DNA from 2 places in the Colwellia sp. Arc7-D genome. Region 2 is predicted to be linked to the other one. Evidence: predicted binding sites of a transcription regulator. Region 2 holds the regulator's gene; the other holds the start of a gene.
The links. The regulator FNR, encoded in region 2, switches genes on or off when oxygen is low (the NO sensors DNR and NnrR bind a similar motif). The targets are predictions, from matches to a motif close to TTGATCTAGATCAA.
Positions count from the first base shown of each region.

Region 1: the regulator FNR is predicted to act here: its motif matches at 4,515-4,528, upstream of DBO93_RS00130 (OmpW family outer membrane protein).

Region 1 is NZ_CP028924.1:27,864-34,955, reverse strand. It holds rRNA gene DBO93_RS00155 (16S ribosomal RNA) at 1-1,234, opposite strand, end outside; gene DBO93_RS00145 (gamma carbonic anhydrase family protein) at 2,027-2,566, shown strand; gene DBO93_RS00140 (hypothetical protein) at 2,580-2,813, opposite strand; gene aroE (shikimate dehydrogenase) at 2,838-3,650, opposite strand; gene DBO93_RS00130 (OmpW family outer membrane protein) at 3,757-4,434, opposite strand; gene hemF (oxygen-dependent coproporphyrinogen oxidase) at 4,645-5,559, opposite strand; partial or broken gene DBO93_RS00120 (Sua5/YciO/YrdC/YwlC family protein) at 5,556-6,100, opposite strand; gene DBO93_RS19165 (hypothetical protein) at 6,246-6,500, opposite strand; partial or broken gene DBO93_RS19055 (AMP-binding protein) at 6,729-7,092, opposite strand, start outside.
Region 2 is NZ_CP028924.1:1,406,825-1,413,916, reverse strand. It holds gene DBO93_RS06160 (heavy metal translocating P-type ATPase) at 1-1,169, shown strand, start outside; gene ccoS (cbb3-type cytochrome oxidase assembly protein CcoS) at 1,166-1,414, shown strand; gene DBO93_RS06150 (sulfite exporter TauE/SafE family protein) at 1,404-2,066, shown strand; gene fnr (fumarate/nitrate reduction transcriptional regulator Fnr) at 2,111-2,830, shown strand; gene uspE (universal stress protein UspE) at 3,034-3,966, shown strand; gene DBO93_RS06135 (SGNH/GDSL hydrolase family protein) at 4,298-4,927, shown strand; gene ttcA (tRNA 2-thiocytidine(32) synthetase TtcA) at 5,014-5,946, shown strand; gene DBO93_RS06125 (glucosaminidase domain-containing protein) at 6,159-7,007, opposite strand; gene DBO93_RS06120 (hypothetical protein) at 7,075-7,092, opposite strand, start outside.

The DNA.
Region 1 (7,092 bases), 1.4 Mb from region 2:
GCACGTGTGTAGCCCATCCCGTAAGGGCCATGATGACTTGACGTCGTCCCCACCTTCCTCCGGTTTATCACCGGCAGTCTCCTTAGAGTTCCCGCCACTATGCGCTGGCAAATAAGGATAGGGGTTGCGCTCGTTGCGGGACTTAACCCAACATTTCACAACACGAGCTGACGACAGCCATGCAGCACCTGTCACAGAGTTCCCGAAGGCACAAGTCTATCTCTAGTCTCTTCTCTGGATGTCAAGGGATGGTAAGGTTCTTCGCGTTGCATCGAATTAAACCACATGCTCCACCGCTTGTGCGGGCCCCCGTCAATTCATTTGAGTTTTAACCTTGCGGCCGTACTCCCCAGGCGGTCAACTTAGCGCGTTAGCTACGCCACCCACAGATCAAGTCTACAGACGGCTAGTTGACATCGTTTACGGCGTGGACTACCAGGGTATCTAATCCTGTTTGCTCCCCACGCTTTCGTGCCTCAGTGTCAGTCTTTGTCCAGGTAGCCGCCTTCGCCACTGATGTTCCTTCCAATCTCTACGCATTTCACCGCTACACTGGAAATTCCACTACCCTCTACAAAACTCTAGCTTGCCAGTTCAAAATGCAGTTCCCAGGTTGAGCCCAGGGCTTTCACATCTTGCTTAACAAACCACCTACGCACGCTTTACGCCCAGTAATTCCGATTAACGCTTGCACCCCTCGTATTACCGCGGCTGCTGGCACGAAGTTAGCCGGTGCTTCTTCTGCGAGTAACGTCACAGCTAGCAGTTATTAACTACTAACCTTTCCTCCTCGCTGAAAGTGCTTTACAACCCGAAGGCCTTCTTCACACACGCGGCATGGCTGCATCAGGCTTTCGCCCATTGTGCAATATTCCCCACTGCTGCCTCCCGTAGGAGTCTGGGCCGTGTCTCAGTCCCAGTGTGGCTGATCATCCTCTCAAACCAGCTAGAGATCGTCGCCTTGGTAAGCCATTACCTTACCAACTAGCTAATCTCACTTGGGCTAATCAATGAGCGAGAGGTGCCGAAGCGTCCCCCCTTTGGTCCGTAGACGTTATGCGGTATTAGCAGTCGTTTCCAACTGTTGTCCCCCACTCAAAGGCATATTCCCAAGCATTACTCACCCGTCCGCCGCTCGACGCCGAATAGCAAGCTATTCTCGTTTCCGCTCGACTTGCATGTGTTAAGCCTGCCGCCAGCGTTCAATCTGAGCCATGATCAAACTCTTCAATTAAAAATCGTTTGTGATGCTCACCTTAACTAACCAAAGTTAACTAAGAAAAGACATCTGCTCAATGAATTCTGTCGTGTTACTTCCTATCCGACTAAAGAAGAAAGTAACTACATAAAACGTATATTTAAACTCGAAAGTCTAAATGATACTTATTTTTTGTGTGACATCATATTAAGCTGTTTTTTTGTTACCCGAGGGTAACTATGTAAAATCAACGTTAATGTGAGTGTCCACACAAATTGCATGATAACTAATTGTTAAAGAACGTTAGTCGATACTCGAAGTAAAAAACTAACCGAAACAAAATCTCATTCGCTTTGCTTCGTTGCTGCAGGCCTTGCCTGAAGCGAGATGCGCATTCTACGCAACTCAGTTTTAATGTCAACGTTTTATTTGAATTTATTTTAAAAGTTTTTAAAACTTTCAAAACCTATCTTTAAAACGTTAAGTTATCTAAATCAGCCTAAACCGTGCTAGATAACTTATTAAAACAGTTCGTTGGGGTGACCCCTTGGAACTGGAGCGCATTTTAGAGATTTTTGACCTCACGTCAACACCTAAATGCAATTAAATTGCGAAAAGATGTTTGTTTGCTTTTTATTTGTACAACCCTTGCTGTGGTTGAGTTTTTAATGTTCGATACGCTGATTAATTGCACGACCTTAGCTACTATTATTGTGCTCTTTGGCGTTATCTTTAGTTACTTAAATAAAACTATATATATGAAGATTGCTATTTCATGGCTGGTTTTTGCTAATATATCTAAATCAACCATTAAAAAGTCTTATATTTATGCATAATAATTTCCGAAGCTATCGTGGTATTACTCCTACATTAGGTAATGCTGTTTATGTTGATCAGTCTGCTGTGCTTGTTGGTGACATTACTTTAGGTGATGATACAAGTGTTTGGCCATTAGTCGCGGCTAGAGGTGATGTAAATAAAATCACTATCGGCGCGAGAAGTAACATACAAGATGGTAGCGTTTTGCATGTCACCCGAAAAAGTTCAGGTAACCCTAGTGGCAATCCATTAATTATTGGTGACGATGTTACTGTCGGTCATAAGTGTATGTTGCACGGCTGTGTGTTAGGTGATCGAATTCTTGTTGGCATGGGCGCTATTATTATGGACGGTGCAGTTGTAGAAGACGATGTGTTCATAGGCGCTGGTAGTTTGGTCCCACCAAATAAAACATTAAAAAGTGGTTACTTATATGTGGGTAACCCTGTTAAGCAGGCTAGAGAGTTGAAAGAAAGTGAAGCTAACTTTCTAAAGCAGTCAGCCATTAACTATGTAGAATTAAAGGCTGAGTATTTAGCTAATAGCTAGTGAGCGATATTATTTACTTCATTTCAATATGTATTTCATCACCTTCTGGCTCATTTTTCTCGAGCCAGAGTTCGGTGACCTCTTCTAAATCATATTTTGTGCAGTTAGTTATTTCTGCTAACTGCTTTAATTGCATTGAATGAAAATATATCGTTATCCTCTGTCCTGACAGTTGTCCAGTAAAAGACCAAGCGTCATGCGCCTTATCAAAATGTAAATCATCGTTAAATATAATAGCTTGGTTCATATCGTTATTTCTCTTTTTATGCCGTTATAGCAATTGTTCTCTTAACGAGTGCAGTACAGGTTCGACATCGGGGTTCACTTCTGTCCATAACTGAAAGCTTGCAGCTGCTTGCCCTACTAACATACCCAAGCCATCGATAATATGTTCAACACCGAGTAATTTTGCTTGTTTTAGAAATGCTGTAGGTTCTTTGCCATAGACCATGTCGTAACAGGTATTTGCATGTTGGATGGTTTTATTTGATATAGGCAAGCTGTCACCCGATAAACCCGCCGAGGTTGCATTTATAATAACATCAAAGGTTAATTCTTCAGTATCAGCAAACGTGATCGCTTTAATCGCATTATTAGGGTATTGCTCTGCAATAGCTTGAGCTTTGCTTAATGTTCTATTGGCAATGGTTAATGATTTAGGCGATTGTTCGAATAAGGCTTGTACAACTCCTTTGGCAGCACCGCCAGCACCTAACAATAAAATATTACTATTTTTTAAGGTCACTTGGTGCCTAAGTAAATCGCTAACTAAACCTATTCCGTCTGTCGTATCGCCATAGATAACACCATCGGTAAAAATTAAAGTATTAACAGCGCCAGCTAATTTGGCTTTTTCGCTAAGTTCATCACACATTGCAAATGCTTGTTCTTTGAAAGGCGCTGTAACATTGGCACCTTTACCGTTATTTGCAATCAGGTTATTAACGGCCACTTCGAATTGCCCTAATGTAACTAATTCGCTCTGGTAGTTTATTATGAGCTTAGATTGTGCGGCAAATTTTTGATGTATAAAGGGTGATTTAGATTGGGCAATTGGATTGCCAAATACACGATATTGATCCATGAGGTTTCTAGCTTAAGTGTTTAACCTAAGGTTAACGCAGTTATGAAAAGATAGGAACATAAAAGCAGCAACACAGTTACTGCTTTTTATAACAATTTTGTTTAATTTAAAACTTATAGCCTAACATCAAGGAATAAACCATAGGATCGATGCTAATATCTGCTTTGCCAATACTGTTACCAGCCACGTCAAAGGTTGCTTGAGTATCAATATCGATATATCGAATAGACGCATTCAAAGACCATTTTTCATCTAGCTGATAATCTGCGCCAAGTTGAACGGATAAACCGAACGAGTCGTCTAATGCTAGATTACTTAATCCTAATGACTTGGGCCCTGTTGAAAATCCCTCATCAAAGAAAACTGTGTAGTTTAAACCGATACCTGCATATGGTTTTAACGCCGAGTTATTTTCAAAGTAATAGAGCGCGCTGAGTGTCGGTGGCAAATGCTTTACTTGTCCTAAATTTTCACCATTAACGCCAAGCACTGAATTTTTATCTTGAATAGTAATATCATGACTAAAAGGAGTGGCCGCTAAAAGCTCGATTGCCCAGTTACTATCGAAAAAGTAGACAAGGTTAAGCCCTAATTGTGTGTTATTGCCATTTGTTAGGGTCATTGTTGAGTCAGCACCGCCTAACATAATATTTGATTTACTATTGTCAGGGTTAATCAATGTTGCACCACCACGAACAAGAAAGTCACCTGCTTGATTAGCAATCGCTAGTGGTGAAAGTGTTATTGCTGAGAGAATTAATCCCTTAATTATTGAAGTTTTCATGAAAGCATTACCTTTTGTAAAGATGAAAATAAACTGTTGGTTCATTAAGGTAATTTTACGCTGACTCGATTTTTGATAATTTGATCTGGCACAAGGTTTGTTTAAAACCTGAATAAAACTGGGATGAATTTTTCAATAAGTATAAAACAGTAACTCGATATTTTTAAAGCCCAAATAGCTGTTATGCTACTTGGGCTTTAAGGTGGGTTGTTAAGCTGAATGTAACCAGTCTTGTGGCACTAAGTAATGTTGTAGTGCAGCTTCTGGACTATTTGGATCGGCTTGAAAATTATATTCCCAACGCGCTAAAGGTGGCATCGACATTAAAATTGATTCTGTTCTACCGCCTGATTGCAAACCGAACAAAGTACCACGGTCGAAAACTAAATTAAATTCGACATAGCGACCACGACGATAAAGCTGAAATTGACGGTTATTCTCATCAAATGGTGTGTTTTTTCTCTTTTCCATCAAGGGTACATAAGCATCAATAAAACCAGTACCAACCGCTTTGATATAATCAAAGCATTGTTCAAAGTCCCATTTATTAAGATCATCGAAAAATAGACCACCAACACCACGTGTTTCGTCTCTATGTTTTAAATAAAAGTATTCATCGCACCACTTTTTATATTCTGGATAAACATCATCACCAAAAGGTTGGCAGATATCTTTGGCTGTTTGATGCCAATGCACAACATCTTCTTTGAACGGATAAAAGGGTGTGAGGTCAAAACCGCCACCAAACCACCATACCGGAGCTTCGCCTTCTTTTTCCGCAATAAAAAACCTCACATTAGCATGAGATGTTGGAATAAAAGGGTTTTTAGGGTGAATAACTAATGAAACGCCACAAGCTTGCCATTTACGACCAGCCAATTCTGGACGATGCGCCGTTGCTGATGGTGGTAATTTATCACCAGAAACCACGGAGAAGTTTACGCCACCTTGCTCAATAACAGTGCCGTTAGTTAGTACACGAGTTCTACCGCCACCACCTTCTGCACGCACCCAGTTATCTTCAATAAACTTACCGCTTCCATCAGCGGCTTCTAAAGAAGCACAAATTTGGTCCTGTAAGGACTTTAGAAATTCAATTACAACATTGATATTTACAGTGCTCATGAGCGAATAATATCTCCAGATAATGCATCTATAATAGTAGAAGGCTGTTCAAAGCCTAAGGTTTTACCTTTAATAATAAAATCAATTTTATCAGCGAGGTCACTTGGAATATCTTGCCACGTTTTAGCTGGGGCTGCCCACTTAAGTTAGCACTGGTAGAAACAATGGGTTTGTTAGTAGCTAAACAAAGCGCAACAACGTCTGGTTGACTGGTAACTCGCACAGCAATCGTGTCAAATCGCCCTGTTAATAGCGCCGAAATATTCGCATTTTTAGCGACTAACTGTGTAATACCGTCAGGCCAACGTGATAACACAGCATAGCGTTTATCTTGTGGTATTTTACTGTCATCTATATAAGGTAAAAGCTGAGAGTAGTTACCGGCAAGTAGAATTAAACCTTTATCTGCTGAACGTGATTTAATCGACAACAATTTTTCAATTGCCTCGTCGTTATCCGGATCACAACCTAAACCAAATACGGATTCGGTCGGATAAGCTAAAACGCCACCCTCTTGAAATGTTTCTAATGCTGTAGCCATTGGTTTTATTATGTAAGTTAAGTAAAGATTAATTAACCGTGATTATACTTTTTTTATGCATAAACTACATGCTTAGCTATAAAAAAACGGTAAGCGTTAATAAAACGCTTACCGTTACGATGTTCAACTTTGCTTTTGGGTTAGCTTAAGCCTCAGACAACGCTTTAACCTGCTGTCGTAATACAAACTTCTGTACCTTACCGGTAGATGTTTTAGGTAGGTCACTAAAAACGATGGTTTTAGGCACTTTAAAGCCTGCCATATGCTCACGACAGTGTTGTATAACTTCTTGTTCGGTTAATGTTTGACCTGGCTTTAATCCAACGAAAGCACAAGGGGTTTCGCCCCACTTTTCATCTTTTTTAGCTACAACAGCTGCTTCTAAAATAGCGGGATGCATATAAAGCACGCCTTCTATTTCAACCGATGAAATATTTTCACCACCCGAGATTATAATATCTTTAGAGCGGTCGCGAATTTCTATATAGCCATCGGGGTGCTTCACCGCTAAATCGCCAGAATGAAACCATCCATTAGCAAAAGCTTCGTCCGTTGTTGTTGGGTTTTTTAAGTAACCTTTCATGGTGGTATTACCACGAAACATTATTTCACCCATAGTTTCACCATCAGCAGGAACAGGTTGCATGGTGTCTGGGTCGAGTACGTCAACATCTTCTTGAGTCGGATAACGCACACCTTGACGTGCTTTTAATGCTGCTCGTTCATCAGGGCTTTTGTCATTCCATTCATCTTTCCATTCACTCACGACACAAGGACCGTAAACTTCTGTCAAACCATAGCTTTGTGTTATTTCAATACCGAGGTTTTCGATACCTTTTATTACCGCTGCAGGTGGTGGTGCGCCAGCAGTCATCGCTTTAATATTTTTGGGTAATTTCGCTAGTAATTCTTCATCTGCATTTAAGATCATATTAAGCACAATAGGTGCACCACAAAAGTGGCTTACCTTATGATCGATCATCGCATTCACA
Region 2 (7,092 bases):
AAAGCCATAAGCCAAAGTTGGCGAAATTGTCAGATAAAATTGCCCAATACTTTGTTGCACTTATCTTAATGGTTTCAATTGCCACGGCAATATATTGGCTACAACACGCCCCTGAAGAAGCCTTTTGGATTACTTTATCTGTTCTCGTTGTAACTTGCCCTTGCGCATTGGCGTTAGCAACACCAACGGCGCTTACCTGTGCAACAACGAATCTAAATCGTGAAGGTATCATGATTAAATCAGCTCATGTGCTTGAAACCATGCCTGAAGTCGATGCGATATCTTTTGATAAAACAGGCACATTAACTACAGGTGAGTTCACGATTGTTGAAGTAAAAACTTATGGTGATTACTCAACTGATAGTACGTCAGAAGGTAAACAACAGGTGCTTGCTATTGCCGCGGCGCTAGAGGCACACTCAGCTCATCTGTTAGCAAAAGCCTTTAGACCATTTCGTGATTTTAACCAAACAACTACCCAAGTTGTTGTGGCTCCCGGCGCGGGTATCTCAGGTGAAGTAAATCACCAGCACTATCGTATCGGCAAAAGTTCGTGGTTATTAAACGATGACAAACAGGCATGTTTTAGTGCTCAGTGCGTACTAATGCAAGATGAAACATTAATCGCTGAATTTTATTTGCATGATGGCTTACGTGATGACGCGAAGCCTTTAATTGATTTTCTACATCAACAAAGTATTGAAACGAGCATGTTATCCGGCGATCACCTCCAAGGCTGCAATAAATTACAATCAATATTGCAACTAAGTAATGTGCAAGCAAACTTGTCAGCGCAAGATAAAGTTAACGCCATAAAGCATCAACAAGCTTCGAATACTGTTGCTATGGTAGGCGATGGGGTAAACGACAGCCCAGTATTAGGCGCCGCTCATTTATCGATTGCCATGGGCAGTGGTACTGATATTGCTAAAAATGGCGCAGATGTCATATTATTAAACAATAAGCTTAAAGGCGTACAAACATTGCGAGAGGTTGCCATTCGAACAACGCGCGTTATAAAGCAAAATTACCTTTGGGCTTTTGGATACAATGCCGTTGTATTGCCATTAGCCGTAACAGGGCATATAGCGCCTTACATGGCAGTAATTGGCATGTCGGCCAGCTCAATATTAGTCGTAACAAATTCATTAAGGCTGCTAAAAAAATGAGCATAATCTACGTATTAATTCCCATTGCTGTATTACTCACCTCTATTGGCATATATCTGTTTTTTTGGGCAGTAAAAACTGAGCAATTTGATGATTTAGAAAAACAGGGTATGAGCATTTTATTTGATGATGAAAATGACAATATCAGTCGCAATAAAAACAACAATAGTAAATTAAAAGACAGTGAATTAAGCGAAAGCGACGAGCAACCAAAACAAGCAGCAAAATCATCTCATGACGCTTGATTTTTTTTCCGCATTTGTAATTGGTTTACTAGGCTCTGGCCATTGTATTGTAATGTGTGGCGGTATTAGCACCATGTTAACCACGACCATATCTGACCATGCTCGCCATAAAAAAATGGCGATTATATTTGCCTATAATTTTGGCCGAATCGCGTCTTACAGCTTAATTGGCGCCTTGGTAGCATTCACCAGTTCAATGGCGGCTAAAAACATTGGTTTTCCTGTTATTATTTTAAAAACGATTGCAGGTGTGTTTCTAATTCTACTAGGTTTGTATCTAGGACAATGGTTAATGTGGTTAAGCCGCATAGAGTATTTAGGTAAAAACATTTGGCGCTACATCTCACCTTATACTAAAAAATTCATGCCCATTAAAAACATACAGAGTGCATTGGCGTTAGGAGCACTTTGGGGCTGGTTACCCTGTGGCTTAGTTTATTCTACGTTAACGTGGTCATTAGCAAGCGCCGATGTTTTAAATGGCGCTTTGATCATGTTTTTCTTTGGTCTTGGTACTTTACCTGCGCTGCTGTCAGTATCACTCGGCACTTTCAGTGTGAAGTCTTTATTAACTCAGCCCGTTTTTAGAAAACTAGCCGCCATTTTGGTGATTTCATACGGCATTTACTCTATACTAATAGCATATAGCTAACGCATCTAATATGGTGTTCAGCATGGAAGTTTTTATAGGCTGTTATGAATAATAAATCGTGTACCGATCAGCAACATATTCACTGTCAAAACTGTAGCATTAGTGAGTTATGCTTGCCATTTTCGCTTAATAATCAAGAGCTAGAGACTCTAGATAACATTATTGATCGTAAGCTCCCTATTCAAAAAGGAGAGCAGATTTTTAATGATGGTCAGCCTATGCAGGCGCTTTACGCGATTCGTTCAGGCACATTCAAAACCTATACCATCAACAAACAAGGCGAAGAACAAATTACCGGTTTTCATTTAGCAGGTGATTTACTTGGCTTTGATGCCATTGCTAATGCAGAGCACCCAAGTTTTGCTAAAGCATTGGAAACCTCAATGGTTTGTGAAATTCCTTATAATACACTCGATCATTTATCTAACAGCATGCCTAAGTTAAAAAAACAGATTTTGCGCATGATGAGCACTGAAATTCGTGAAGACCATGAAATGCTAATGTTGCTTAATCGTAAAAATGCAGAGCAACGCCTAGCCACGTTTTTTAGTACCTTAAGCAGTCGATATAATGCCCGTGGTTTATCAGCCTCTGAATTTCGCTTATCTATGACGCGCAGCGATATTGGTAACTATATTGGTTTAACGGTTGAAACAATAAGCCGACTCCTTAATCGCTTTGATAAAAATGGTTTAATTGCTGTTAATGGCAAACTGATTACCATTGTAAATATTGAAAAATTAAATGAGTGTGCTGGACTTTAAGATAAATTTTATCAGCCCTTTTTCATACTTTCTTATTCAACAGTTTAACGCTATGATTAATATAAAATAGCTTATATAAAAGATAATAATTTGATTTAAAACAACTATTATTATTACAAAATAAGTTATTGTTATTATATAAAGTAAATAAATTAACTGTTTAGTTTGGCCTAATACCCACAGGCAAAGATAAGGAATTAGCTATGGAAAAGTATCAAAAAATACTCGCTATTGTTGACCCCACAACAGAAGATCAAAAAGCGGTAAAACGAGCATTAGAATTAGCGCGAAAAACTGGCGCAAGTATTACCGCATTTTTGACCATATATGACTTTTCTTATGAGATGACCACTATGCTTTCAGGCGACGAGCGTGAAGCAATGTGTAAATCTGTTATAAATGATCGTACTCAATGGTTGCAGTCTTTACTTGCTGAACTCGATGTAACTGATATCACCATTGATTGTAAAGTTATCTGGCATAATCGTCCTTTCGAGCAAATAATTGCACAAGTTATTGATCATGATTACGACATAGTCATTAAAGGCACACATCAACACGACAAATTTAAATCAGTAATATTTACCCCTACTGATTGGCACATTTTACGCAAATGTCCCTGCCCTGTTTTGCTAGTGAAAGAGCATTTATGGCCAGAAAATGGCAATATTGTTGCTGCATTGAATATTGGCAGCGAAGAAGAAGAGCATAAAGCGCTTAATGATAAAATTACGGCAGAAGCAAAACAGCTAGCTAAAGTTATGAAAGCAAACCTACATTTGGTTAATTCTTTCCCTGGTACGCCGGTAAATATTGCGATAGAAATTCCAGAGTTTGATGCCAATGATTACAACCTCGCCATGTTAAAACATCATGAAGAAGCGATGTTAGAACATGCAACTGCGTTTAATATTACTAAAGAATACACTCATATTAAAGAAGGCTTACCTGAAGATATTATACAAAGTGTCGCCGAAGCCTTAGACGCAGAACTGGTTATTTTAGGCACCATTGGACGTACAGGTTTATCTGCAGCGCTAATTGGCAATACAGCAGAACATGTAATTGATAGACTAAACTGTGATGTACTTGCGTTAAAGCCTGAGGGTTACGTTTCACCCTTGGACGTTAAATAAAATCTTTATTACGTAAAATACAGCTAAAAGAGCGTCACTGATTGATAGAAATATTATTAAGGTGACGCTTTAATAAAACGCTAAAACTTCTCCCTAGCTTAACTACAATAAATTACAGGTAATTACTCAAGCTAATTTCCAACGATCTTCTCTTCACAATTGTTATAAGTTTGTCTTCAAATATTTATTACGCTATACATATCATTTATAGATCATCATCAGGACTTTATCATTGAAGATAAAACAACCGCTTAGACTTATACCTTATTACATTAGCACGGTGATACTCCTGCCCTTATTACTTTTACAAGCGATATGGGTGCGTTTTAGCATGATAAAACTCCCAGAAGCATTAGGTGAACGCTCAGGCTCTACAGGTAATGGCAGTCCAATTAGTTTATTGATAATTGGTGATTCGGCTACAGCAGGTGTTGGTACACACGAACAAAAAAATGCATTGTCAGGCCAGTTATCAAACAACCTTGCTATTAACAATCAAGTAAACTGGCAATTAGTAGCGAGTACGGGCCTAACTTCAACACAGTTAATCAATGAAATTGAAAAGTTAGAAACACAAACGTTTGACTTTATTTTGGTATCTATTGGTGTAAATGATGTAACAGGCCTCACAAAAGAAAGTCTCTGGGTTAGTAATATAGAGGCTATTGTAAGCTTATGTAGCACCAAATTTGGTACTCCAAAAGTGTTGTTGACAGCACTTCCTCCGATGCATTTATTTACCGGCATTATGCAACCATTAAGATGGTGGCTAGGAGTACGCGCAAAAAGACTAAATACCTTAATGATGCAAACCACAGCAAATTATAGCCAATGTTGCGTCCTAACAATTGACATACCTTTTACGTCTGAATATTTAGCTCAAGATGGCTTTCACCCGTCAGCACTTGCTTATGGTGTTTGGGCAGAACAAGCCGCGACGGCATTAAAACTATCAACTTAAAATAGATAAATAAATTCACTAAGTTCAACTTTGTTCATGTAGTTACTTCGGCTATACTACGCGGCAATATTTACTAGGAATTTATTATGAGCGCAGTTTTAAAATCGGCCTTATCTCCAAGCCAAAACACACAATTAGAAAAGCTTGAAAAACGCTTACGACGTCATGTTGGCCAAGCGATTGCCCAATACAATATGATTGAAGACGGCGATAAAATTATGGTGTGTGTTTCTGGTGGCAAAGATAGTTATGCCATGCTCGAAATATTAATGCGCTTAAAAGAATCTGCTCCTATTCACTTTGACTTAATTGCCGTTAACCTTGATCAAAAACAACCCGGTTTTCCAGAGCATATTTTACCAAATTACCTTGAGTCGATAGGTGTCGCTTACCAAATTGTTGAAGAAGACACTTACGCCATTGTTAAAGAAAAAATTCCTGAAGGCAAAACTACATGTAGCTTATGCTCTCGTTTACGCCGAGCATTGTTGTATAAAGCGGCTAAAGCATTAGGAGCAACTAAAGTTGCACTTGGTCATCATCGCGACGACATGGTCGAAACATTGATGCTCAATATGTTTTACGGTGGCAAGCTCAAATCAATGCCCGCAAAACTTGTTTCTGACAATGGCGAGCACGTGGTTATTCGCCCATTAGCATTTTGTAAAGAGCAAGAACTTATTCAGTATGCTGCCCTAAAGCAATTCCCTATTATTCCTTGTAACTTATGTGGTTCACAACCTAACTTACAGCGTCAGAACATTAAGGCAATGCTACAAGATTGGGATAAAAATCACCCAGGGCGTATTGAGTCTATGTTTACGGCGATTAAAAATGTAGTGCCTTCACATTTATGTGACAGCGAACTTTTTGACTTTAAAGGTATTAACGCAAACTCTGGAATTATTGATGGTGGTGATACCGCTTTTGATCAAGAGACATTTGTACAAGCTGCGCCTGAAAGTAACGCTGTTAACATTCATCAAGCCGATTTATTGAAAGTAACAGAGATAAAATAATATTATTGAAATTTTTCAATGAGTAAACTCTATTTAACGTTAGCTTATAAAGTGTAACGTTTTACTGGGCTTATTATTGGCTAGCGGTTCAATGTTGGCGAATTTTTCAGGTTTAGGTTTAGGTTTAGGTTTAGGTTTAGGTTTAGAGTAGATTATTTTGCAGTTTTGCCGTTCAGCCTAGTGTTGACTTAGAACGGCAGAGCCACTAAAGATTATTTATTTGCAAGATCAAAGTATGGTCGATTATGTCTGATCATCTCAGTGAGTTCTAAGACATAATCTGCACCACGTTCAGAGTAAGCGGTTAAGCCTGTCGCTAATATTTCTGGTGCCAAAGGTTGGTTTTGATCCCGTAATTGGCCTCGAATAAGCCTAAATACGTTATAAGCGCGATGCGTATTAATGTTATGTAAATAGCGCTCAACGCCTTGTTTTACAGAACTGTAAGCAGCTACTTCATGATCCGCACCTGAATTACGACTACTTGGCACCATGCCACAGCCCTCGCTATAACACCAAACACCGAAAAAATTCAAACCTATTCGAGCGAACCGAGATGTCCCCCAAGCTGACTCATTTGCCGCTTGCACTAAAACAAGTGCTTGCGGAATAACGTCTACTTTAAGCTGTAATTCATAGAGCTGTTTTAACAGTGAGAATTTTTTACTGACTTTATATTGCGTAATTAACTTTGCAACTAACGCTTCATCTTCGAGACTAAAAGGTTGCTCTAAGGTCAGCTGCTCAATTAAGCGTTCTACTTCAACACGCTTAGCAAGTATCTTTTTATTTTCAGCCGCTACCGCTGGTTTAATAAAAGCAAAAAATTTTCGTTTTTTCTCTTTTACATCTCGAATTTTGGCAAAGTTTGGTAAGTTAACGTCGTGAAGCGGCTGTTCTATCTTTTTAGCCACTTTTTTAAACGTTTTTTTAGATACTGTCTGTTCAACGGTTTCACTAGCTTCTTCTACCTTTAAAAAAGTGAATGGCGCGACTAAACCAATAACTAATAGGGCTAAAAATATAAAGCCGAAAATATTTTGCTTATTAATTTTTCTCAAAATCATGATTCCTTACGCAATATTGATAAGTGCTAAGCATTGTATAAATCTTACCAAACTTTATTCATTAAGCAGAAAATGTGTC